Regions from separate parts of the Tardiphaga sp. P4_G1 genome, predicted to be linked through region 1. Evidence: riboswitches for the same ligand, from Rfam matches in the RefSeq annotation. Region 1 holds a riboswitch; the other holds the start of a gene.

What was found. Region 1 has a riboswitch for S-adenosylmethionine ahead of AC1DUY_RS18265 (O-succinylhomoserine sulfhydrylase). Riboswitches for the same ligand answer to the same signal wherever they lie in the genome.
Region 2: linked by a shared signal. The riboswitch ahead of metX (homoserine O-acetyltransferase MetX) and the one ahead of AC1DUY_RS18265 (O-succinylhomoserine sulfhydrylase) in region 1 are both predicted to bind S-adenosylmethionine.

Annotation. Positions count from the first base shown of each region.
Region 1 covers NZ_JBFUJU010000007.1:155,571-161,075, forward strand. Annotated here, with positions in the region: gene AC1DUY_RS18250 (LysR family transcriptional regulator) at 26-919, shown strand; gene AC1DUY_RS18255 (outer membrane protein) at 1,149-1,811, shown strand; gene AC1DUY_RS18260 (2'-deoxycytidine 5'-triphosphate deaminase) at 1,905-3,011, opposite strand; SAM riboswitch at 3,119-3,198, shown strand; gene AC1DUY_RS18265 (O-succinylhomoserine sulfhydrylase) at 3,283-4,464, shown strand; gene AC1DUY_RS18270 (SGNH/GDSL hydrolase family protein) at 4,593-5,505, opposite strand, start outside.
Region 2 covers NZ_JBFUJU010000010.1:8,912-14,416, forward strand. Annotated here, with positions in the region: gene metW (methionine biosynthesis protein MetW) at 1-92, opposite strand, end outside; gene metX (homoserine O-acetyltransferase MetX) at 95-1,297, opposite strand; SAM riboswitch at 1,385-1,464, opposite strand; gene AC1DUY_RS22685 (chorismate mutase) at 1,668-2,519, shown strand; gene hisC (histidinol-phosphate transaminase) at 2,546-3,649, shown strand; gene AC1DUY_RS22695 (prephenate/arogenate dehydrogenase family protein) at 3,651-4,589, shown strand; gene AC1DUY_RS22700 (DUF2125 domain-containing protein) at 4,717-5,505, opposite strand, start outside.

The DNA.
Region 1 (5,505 bases):
ACGCACTTATCAGCCGGATTCATGAATGGCCCGCCAGACAATCGACGACCTCCTCGCCTTCTTTGCCGTCGCGAAAGAGGCGAGCTTTACGCGCGCGGCCGCCAAACTCGGCGTCTCTCAATCCGCGCTCAGCCACACCATCCGCGGTCTCGAAGAACGGCTCGGACTGCGGCTATTGACCCGAACGACCCGCAGCGTCGCGCCGACCGAAGCCGGCGAACGCCTGATCCGGACGATCGGCCCCAAGCTGGAAGAGATCGACGCCGAACTCGCGGCGGTCACGGAGCTGCGCGAGAAGCCGGCCGGCACCATCCGCATCACCACCGGCGAGCATTCCGCCGAGACGATCATCTGGCCCGCCCTCGCCAAGCTGCTGCCGCGCTATCCCGACATCAAGGCCGAACTCGTCGTCGATTACGGCCTCATCGATATCGTTGCGGAACGCTACGACGCGGGCGTTCGCCTGGGCGAACAGGTCGCAAAAGACATGATCGCCGTCCGCATCGGACCGGACTTTCGCATGGTCGTGGTCGGCGCACCGTCCTATTTCGCCAAACGACCGCTGCCGAAACGCCCGCAGGACCTCACCGCGCATGACTGCATCAATATCCGTCTGCCGACCATGGGTGGCCTCTATGCGTGGGAGTTCGAGAAGCGTGGGCGCGCCTTGAAAGTGCGTGTCGATGGCCAGATCGTGTTCAACAACATGTCGCTGCGCCACAAGGCGGTGCTGAACGGACTGGGGCTGGCCTATTTGCCGGAGGATCGCGTGCGCGATCACATTGCCTCAGGCCGGCTTGTTCAAGTGCTTGACGATTGGTGCCAACCGTTCTCGGGTTATCACCTTTATTATCCGAGCCGCCGACAACCGACATCCGCATTCGCGGCGCTGGTTGAAGCGTTGCGTTACCGTGGCTGATCAACGGTTGTCGTGTTCCAGCGCCTCAATCCGAACGTGATTGAAACGAAATCGCACATTGTGAAAAGTTCCTGAATCAATTTGGGCAATGCTGTGTCCTAAGCGCGACGTGGTCGCCAAAGCTGCCTTTTTCGTTTGAGGCGCTGTTGCACGCGTGTGACAGCAATCACTGCGCAATAGTCTAGGTTGCCTTTCGTCATCCCCCGTCGGGATTGAGAAGGAACACCTGATGAAGAAGCTTCTACTGTCTACCGCTGCTCTGGCCCTCGTCGCTTTGGCCGCTCCGGCGTCCGCTGCTGACCTGGCTGCGCGCCCTTACACCAAGGCTCCGGCCTATGCTCCGGCTACTCCGATCTACAACTGGACCGGCTTCTACATCGGTGGTCACGTCGGCGGCGCGTTCCCGGGCAACGACAACAACCTGCTCGGCGGCAGCAATGACGGCACGTTCATGGGCGGTGTGCAGGGTGGTTACGACTACCAGTTCGCCCCGAACTGGGTGTTCGGTCTCGAAGCCAATTACAGCTTCCTGTCCACCAGCAGCAACTTCGACAATCGCGGCCTCGGTTCGGTCACCGGTCGTGTTGGTTACACTTGGGGTCCAGCACTGCTCTACGTGAAGGGCGGTTACGCTTGGGCTGACTCGCGCTTCACCAACGGCTTTGCCGGCGACGGCGGCCGCGATGGCTACACGGTTGGCGGCGGTCTCGAATACCTGTTCACTCAGAACTGGTCGGGCAAGGTCGAGTACCAGTATTACGACTTCGGCAACGTCAACTTCATCACGCCGACCCTCGCCGTTGGTGGTTTCAAGAACGACGAGCACACGATCAAGGCCGGCCTGAACTATCGCTTCAACCTGGGCAACTTCGGCGCAGGCTTCGTTCAGTAAGCCTGACGATCTATCGTCTACTTCGTCTCCAGAAAAAACTTAGGCCCGCAGCAATGCGGGCCTTTTTTCTTGCTTACTCGGAGCGGTGAGCGATCAGACTTTGAAGTGCTTCGACAGCTTCAGGCTCTGGCCCTGATAATTCGAGCCGATACGCTGGCCATAGAGGGCATCCGGACGATCCAGCATGCGCTCATAAACGAGACGGCCAACGATCTGGCCGTGCTCGAGAATGAACGGCACTTCGCGCGAGCGCACTTCCAGCACGGCGCGCGAGCCTTTGCCGCCAGCGCCGTCATGGCCGAAGCCGGGATCGAAGAAGCCGGCATAGTGGACGCGGAATTCGCCGACCAGCGGATCGAACGGCACCATTTCGGCTGCGTAGTCCGGGGGCACCTGCACCGCTTCCTTGGACGCGAGAATGTAGAACTCGCCGGGATCGAGGATCAGCGTGCCGTCCTTGCGCGCCGAGATCGGCTCCCAGAACTCATTGACGCTGTAGCCACCGCGGCGATCGATATCGACCACGCCGGTATGACGCTTGGCGCGGTAGCCGACGAAGCCCGAGGCGTTTTCGCCGGAGAGATCAACCGACAGCGCGAGGCCGTTGTTGAGGTCAGCCGTGTCGCTGTCGACCAGCGGCTCCTGCGCGTGGAGTTCTTCCAGCGCCTCGGTGTCGAGCACCGCATCGCCGACCCGGAAACGGACCTGCGACAGGCGCGAGCCTTCGCGCAGCAGGACTGGAAATGTCTTCGGGCTGATCTCGGCATAAAGCGGCCCGTGATAGCCCGCACCGATCACATCGAACCGTCTGGTGCCATCAGCAATCACCCGCGTGAACACATCGAGGCGCCCCGTGGAGCTCTTCGGATTGGCGGCGGCGAAGATGTTCGGCGGCAGCGCCAGGCTCTCGATCAGCGGCACGATGTAGACGCAGTTGGTTTCGAGCACCGCACCGTCCGACAGGTCGATCTCGTGCAGCTTCAGTTCGTCGATGCGCTCGGCGACCGTCGAATTCGGCCCCGGCAGGAAGCTGGCGCGCACGCGATAGGCGATGGAGCCGAGCCGCAGATCGAGGCTGGCGGGCTGAATCTGGCTCTCGACGAAGGGATATTCCGGCAGGATCAGGCCTGCATCGGCCATCGCCGCAATCATGCGGTCGGGCAGAATTCCATCGGCATCGGGGGCAAGCGTAAACGGCACAGGTCTCGTCCTTCGGTCGTCCTTCAGCGAGAATACACTGAAAAATAGCGACTTTACCGGTTATCTCAGCCCCGCCTTGACGAAAAGGGCAAGCGGGAATATGCACATCGTTATCCCGTGGTGATTTGAGCCGGCCGGCTTGCAGCCACGTAAAATAAGTCGCTAAACAGGCCGGGGACACATGTCCTTCCAGCATGCGATCCCGGCCTGAGGACGTCCGTCCAGGCCGGTTTTTTTTGTGCCCGTGTTACGCGGGTACGTTGGAGGTCACATGTCTACGAAGTCCTATCGCCCCGAAACCCGGCTCGTTCATTCCGGCGCGCTGCGCTCGCAATTCAACGAGACGTCCGAAGCCCTCTTCCTCACGCAGGGCTTCATCTACGAGACCGCAGAAGCCTGCGAGGCGCGGTTCAAGGGCGAAGATCCCGGTTTCATCTATTCGCGCTTTTCGAATCCGAATACGTCGATGTTCGAGAGCCGCATGATCGACCTCGAAGGTGCGGAGGCTGCACGCTCGACGGCCACCGGCATGGCCGCCGTGACCACCGCCATTCTCGCGCCGCTGCGCATGGGCGATCACGTCGTCGCCGCCAAGGCGCTGTTCGGCTCCTGTCGCTACGTCATCGAAGAGCTGCTGCCGCGCTACGGCATCGAATTCACGCTTGTCGATGGACTCGACCTCGACCAGTGGCAGAAGGCGATGCGCCCGAACACCAAGTCGCTGTTTCTCGAAAGCCCGACCAATCCGACGCTTGACGTGCTCGACATATCAGCCATCGCTGACATCGCCCATGCCGGCGGTGCGCGACTGATTGTCGATAACGTATTCGCGACGCCGCTCTGGCAGAGCCCGCTGGCGCTCGGTGCCGATGTCGTCGTGTATTCGGCGACCAAGCACATCGATGGGCAAGGGCGCTGCCTCGGCGGCATCATCCTGTCGTCGAAGGACTTCATCGACGAGCATATTCACAACTATCTGCGCCAGACCGGCCCCTCGATCTCGCCGTTCAATGCGTGGACGCTGGTGAAGGGACTGGAGACGCTGGCGATCCGCGTTGAGCGGCAGACGCAGACCGCGGCAGCCATCGCAGACGTGCTGGCGCAGCATCCGAAAATCTCGCGGCTGATCTATCCGGGCCGCGAGGATCATCCGCAGGCAGCAACGGTGAAGAAGCAGATGCGTGCTGGTTCAACGCTGATCGGCTTCGAGGTAAAGGGCGGCAAGGCAGCGGCGTTCCGCGTCCTCAACGAGCTGAAAGTGGCCCGCATCTCCAACAATCTCGGCGACGCCAAGAGCCTGGTCACGCATCCGGCGACAACGACGCATCAGCGCCTGCCGCTGGAAGCGCGGCTCGAACTCGGGATCACGGAAGGTTTCATCCGCTTCTCGGCGGGCCTTGAGCATCGTGACGATCTGATCGAGGATCTCGAAGCGGCACTGGCGAAGGCGTAGTTCGCGCCATCACACTCCGTCATGCCCGGCGAATGCCGGGTATCCACGTCATTGCCTAGAACTAAGACGTGGATGGCCGGGACAAGCCCGGCCATGACGGCGTTTTAGTTTCAACTACCACAATAAACTTACAGCGGCTTCTGCGCCTGCTGAATCTGCGGCTCGTTGATGCCGAGCTTCACTTGGCCGACCGACTTGATGATGTTGTCGCCCAGCAGTTGCGCGAAGCAGGCATAGCCCCAGTCGTTCATATGCAGGCCGTCAGCAATGACGAAGCTGTCGAACGACATCTGCTGGCCTTCGTGCCATTCCTTCATCACTTCGAAGCGCGGGAAGATGCCGACCTTGCGTAGTTCGGCCACCTTGTGCAGCAGCGAGACCATCTTGCTGGTACCTTCCGGCCGCGTATTCACCAGCGGGGAATATTGCGGATCCACCAGCACCAGATCGGCACCCGCCGCCTGAATGCGGGCGACGCCGTCTTCCACCATCTTGCTGGTTTCGCCGGGATCGAGATTGCGCAGCACCGCATTGGTGCCGACTTGCCAGATCACGAGATCAGGCTTCGAATTGATCACTTCGCTCTGCAGCCGCGCCATCATTTCCGGCGCATCTTCGCCGCCCTTGCCGCGGTTGAGCACGGTGATATTGGCCGACGGGTAAGCACGATGCAGCTGCGCGGCAAGGCGGTTCGGATAGGTGAATTCCGGCGCTGTCGAACCGTAGCCTTCGGTGGAGGACGAGCCGAACGCAACGATGACCACGGGCTTGCCGGCCACGAGCTTGCTGGCCACATGCGGCAGCGCGCCCATCGCCTTCATGCCGCCTTTCGGTGTACGGCAGGGGACGCGGCTCAAGATATCGGTCGCGGTCTTTGCGACTTCCTTGACCTTGTCGATGGCTTTCGCAGCGACGCCCCTCTTCGCGGCGTCCGCGGGGTCATTCGCCGCAACGCCCTGGTCGGCGCCCTTGCTGTCAGCCGGGGCGGCCTGCGCCGCTTCCGCGTGAGCGACGGACGATGAGATCGGGAGTGCGAGAGTC
Region 2 (5,505 bases), on a different contig from region 1:
AGGAGGTGATCGCCACGATAATCCTGCGTGCCGCGCGGCGCCGGCGTCGCCACCGCAGAATTCAGCGGCAAGGCTTGTTGTGGAAACGCCATCTCTATGTCCCCGTAACAGGCAGGCCGCGCACGGAGGCTGCGGAGTTCAGAAATGCACCGGCGATATCGAGGAACTCGGGCACGTCGAGCAGGAAGGCATCATGACCCTTGTCGGTTTCGATCTCCGCAAAGGACACGCGGACGCCGCCGGCATTCAGCGCGTGCACGACGTCGCGCGATTCTGCCGTCGGGAACAGCCAGTCTGATGTGAACGACATCAGACAGAAACGCGTCTGCGTATCGCGAAACGCTTCCGCAAGCTTGCCGTTGTGGTCGGCTGCGATATCGAAATAGTCCATCGCACGCGTCAGATAGAGATAGGAGTTGGCATCGAAGCGCTCGACGAAGGACGAGCCCTGATAGCGCAGATAGCTCTCGACCTGAAAATCCGCATCGAAGGAGAATGTCGGCAACTCCCTGTCCTGCATGCGGCGGCCGAACTTGCGGTGCAGAGCGGCATCCGACAGATAGGTGATATGCGCGGCCATCCGCGCGACGCCGAGGCCGCGATGCGGATGTGTGCCTTCCTCGAAATAACGCCCGCCGCGCCAATCGGGATCGGCCATCACGGCCTGACGGCCCAACTCGTGGAAGGCGATGTTCTGCGCCGAATGCCGCGTGCTGCAGGCAACCGCCAGCGCGGAGAACACGCGCTCCGGATAGGCCGCGGTCCATTGCAGCGTCTGCATACCGCCCATGGAGCCGCCGACGACGCAAAACAACTGACCGATACCGAGACTGTCGATCAGCATCGCCTGCGCACGCACCATGTCGGGAATGGTGATGACCGGAAAATCCAGTCCCCAGATCTTGCCAGTGGCGGGATTGGTCGAGGCCGGACCGGTCGAGCCCATGCAGCCGCCGAGCACGTTCGAACAGATGATGAAGTAGCGTTCGGTATCGAGTGCCTTGCCGGGGCCGACCAGCGTCTGCCACCAGCCGGGCTTGCCGGTGATCGGATTGATATTGGCGACGTGCTGGTCGCCGGTCAAAGCGTGGCAGACCAGGATGGCATTGGATTTGTCGGCGTTGAGCGTTCCGTAGGTCTGATAGGCAATCTGGAACGGGGTGAGGTCGACGCCGCAATCAAGCCGCAGCGGCTGATCCATGCCAAAACCCGCGACCAGCGAGGTCGGATGATCGGCTTCATGTCCACGCTCATCGGGGCGGACAACCGGACTCTTCACCAGTTCGACATTTACCATCTTGATACCGGCCTCCTCAGGAGGTTCTCAAACCAAAACCGGAATCAGGCCATAAAAAACCCGGCCTGAACAAATAGCTCGGCCGGGATCAAACTGTCCCCGGCCTGTTTAGCGAGTTGTTTAACGTGGCTGCAAGCCGGCCGGCTCAAATGACCACGGAAGAGACCAGAAACTAGTCCCACACCCGCCTGCCGTCAATATGGGCATACCCCGGTCAAATTGCCCAACTGCCCTGCGGCCAAATCTTCCATGTTTTCTTTGCTTTCCGGCACCGTCTTACCTAATCAATGGCCGTGCCCGCCGGCTCCCCGGAGCCGGCCCGGCAAGCTCGACGGGACCTATCACGCCTCCCGTCCCGAAGGTTTTGAACATGTCGAAATTACCGCCCGCCCCGCCCTCGCTGGATGAACTGCGCAAAGAGATCGACAGCATCGACGCGCAGGTTCACGCCCTGTTGATGCAGCGCGGCGACATCATCGACCGGCTGATTTCGGTGAAGCAGACCCAGGAGGTCGGCTCCGCCTTCCGGCCGGCGCGCGAGGCCGACATGATGCGCCGTCTGGTGCAGCGCCATCGCGGCATCCTGCCGATCGACACCGTCGAGAGCATCTGGCGGGTAATCATCTCGACTTTCACTTACGTTCAGGCGCCGTTCTCGGTGCATGCGGATCTGTCGCTCGGCGAGAGCGCGATGCGGGATTCCGCACGCTTTCATTTCGGCTTCACGGTGCCTTACGTCGCGCATTTCAGCGCCGCCGCAGCGGTCGAGGCCGTGGCCAAGTCCAAGGGCGATCTCGCGCTGGTCTCGGCGACGTCCAGCCGCACGCCGTGGTGGATCCCGCTGGAAGCCCTGGGCGCGCCGAAGATCATCGCACGCCTGCCGTTCATTGAACGCGCCGACCATCCGGCCGCATTGCCGGTGTTCGTGGTGTCACGCGTTGCCGACAGCGCTATGGTGACCGAGGTCGAGATGTGGAGCGTGCGGGTGTCCGGCTGGAATGCCGAGACCGCGCGCGCGCTATCGCCGCTGGCCGAAATCGTCGCCGTGCCGGATACCGCCTTTGACGGCGCGGCGCTGCTGATCTCGATCACGAGAGCCTCGAGCCTCGACAAGATCAAGTCGGCGCTGATCGAAGCCGGCGCCTCGGTGCGTTCCACGGCTCTCGTCGGCAGCCACGCAACCCGCTATACCGTGGCCGCCAACGACGCACCGCGTTCGTAAGCCAATCTGACGTTCTGGAGTTGAAGATGTCCCGTCCCGTGCCGAAGCCCGGCATTCTCGATATCGCGCCCTACACCCCTGGCAAGAGCCCGGTGGTGGAGCCCGGCCGCAAGACCTACAAGCTGTCGGCCAACGAGACCCCGTTCGGTCCGTCGGCGCGCGCCAAGGACGCCTTCGCCACCGCTGTCGCGCATCTCGAGGATTATCCGGAAGGCACCTCGAAGGTGCTGCGCGAGGCGCTCGGCCGCCGCTTCGGCCTCGATCCTGCGCAGATCATCTGTGGCGCCGGCTCCGACGAAATTCTGAACCTGATTGCGCATGTCTATCTCGGCCCCGGCGACGAGGCGATTTCAACCGCACACGGCTTCCTGGTCTACCCGATCGCTACCCAGGCGAACGGCGCCACCAATGTGGTCGCTCCGGAAACCAACTTCACCTGCAATGTCGATGCGATCCTGAACTGCGTGACCCCGCGCACCAAGCTGGTGTGGCTGGCCAATCCGAACAATCCGACCGGCACCTATCTGCCGTCCTCCGAGATCAAGCGCCTGCGCGYCGGCCTGCCGGAGCACGTGCTGCTGGTGCTCGACGCCGCATACTGGGACTACGTGACCAAGGGCGACTACGACAACGGCCTGGAGCTGGCGAAGACCACCGAGAATACCGTCGCCACCTACACCTTCTCGAAGGTGCACGGCCTGGCCGCCCTGCGGATCGGCTGGATGTTCGGCCCGGCGCACATCGTCGATGCGATGAACCGGATTCGTGGGCCGTTCAACGTCTCGGCGCCGGCGATGATGGCAGCAGTGGGGGCGATCGAGGACACCGGCCATGTCGAGATGTCGCGCACATACACCGCCAAGTGGATCGGCATCCTGACCGAGGAAATCACCAAGCTCGGCATCGAGGTGACGCCGAGCGTGGCCAATTTCCTGCTGATGCATTTTCCGGCGACCGGCAAGACCGCAGCGGATGCCGATGCGTTCCTGACCAGGCGCGGGCTGGTGCTGCGCGCCGTGACCAATTACGGCCTGCCGAACTCGCTGCGCATGACCATCGGCACCGAGGAAGCCAACAGGCTGGTGATCGAGACGCTGCGTGAATTCATGGCATCGAATTCGGGGCAATGACGTGAGCGCCACGCCGCCCTTCAAACGTATCGCGCTGATCGGCCTCGGCCTGATCGGCTCGTCGCTAGCGCGCGGCATTCAGCAGCTCGGCCTTGCCGGTGAACTGGTTGCCACCGACAATTCGGCGGTGGTGCGTGCACGCGCCGTGGAAATCAAGCTCGCCGACCGCATCGCCGACGATAATGCCAGCGCGGTCAAGGATGCCGATCTGGTCATCGCCTGCGTACCCGTCGGTGTGGCGGGCGACGTGGCGAAAAGCATCGCGGCGCATCTTTCGCCCGGCGCGATCGTGTCCGACGTCGGTTCGGTGAAAGCCTCCGTACTGCACGCGATGTCGGAATATCTGCCGGACAATATCCACTTCATTCCCGCGCATCCGGTCGCCGGCACGGAAAACTCCGGTCCGGATTCCGGCTTCGCAGAATTGTTCAGCAATCGCTGGTGCATTCTGACGCCGCCCGAGGGCGCGGATCCCACGGCCGTCGAGAAGCTCACCGGCTTCTGGGCTGCGCTCGGCGCCAATGTCGAGATCATGCAGGCCGCGCATCACGATCTGGTGCTCGCGGTCACCAGCCATCTGCCGCATCTGATCGCTTATACAATCGTAGGCACGGCCGACGAGCTCGAAGACGTCACGAGGTCGGAAGTGCTGAAGTTCTCCGCGGGCGGTTTCCGCGATTTCACCCGTATCGCAGCATCAGACCCGACCATGTGGCGCGACGTGTTCCTCGCCAACAAGGACGCGGTGCTGGAAATGCTCGGCACCTTCCAGGAAGACCTGTCGAAGCTGACACGTGCGATCCGCCGCGACGATGGCGATGCGCTGTTCGAGCACTTCACCCGCACCCGCGCGATCCGCCGCGGCATCGTGAGTATCGGTCAGGATGAAGCGGCACCGGACTTCGGGCGCAAGCATCAGGCGCTGACGAAGAAGGATTGATCGCAGGACCAACAGCCGTCATTGCGAGCGAAGCGAAGCAATCCAGCCTTACTTGCTTTGCAGCTTCTGGATTGCCGCGTCGCTTCGCTCCTCGCAATGACGTGGAGAGGCCGGCGAACCTCACGCCCTAAAACAACGGCGGGATCTGCGCCACGCGCAGCGGCCCGAGGAACACCGCGCCATCGACAAATTTCAGCGGGAACGACCGCGCCGCTTTGCCTTCCAAGACAGCCGCGGTCCCGATCGAATTGACGCCCGCAGCAAGGCCGCTGCCGGCATTCTTGCGCACGACATTGCCGAGACCGGGGATCGCGCGATCCAGCGCACCGAGGATGTTGTTGACGTCCTGCGATTTCACGCCGGGCGCAATGCGATCCAGCGCCTCCTGAGGCACGCCCATCTCCAGCAACTTGTCGATCCCGAGGGCGGCGATAGCCTTGTCCAGCCCCGCCACGGTCATCTGCAATTCGCCGTCGAGATTGCCCGCGGCGGTCAGACCGAGCGAGCCCGTTGCCAGCGAGATGATCTCGCCCTGCTGGACGCGCGACTGCACGATCTCGACGCGTCCACCTGCAGCCTGAAGCTCGCGGAAACGCTGCGGCCAGGGCTTGGGCGAGACATCCTTGAGTCCGCTGAGCAATGCGCGGATATCGGCATCGAACGGCGCCGCGAGGATCGGATGAACATCGGCAATGCTGCCGCTCCTGATCTGCAGGGCCGTCTCGATCACCGGCTTGTCCGGCGTCGAATTCGCTGCCGTGCGGCCATGCAATTCGACCTGTTTGGCACGTGCGGTCGGCGCCTGCACCGAGCCGGCGAAGCGGTCGAGCGACACATCGTCGAACACGATGTCGGCGCTGTCAGGCGTACCGGGCAGACCGGTGATGCTGCTGCGCGCCGAGCCCCAATTCATTAC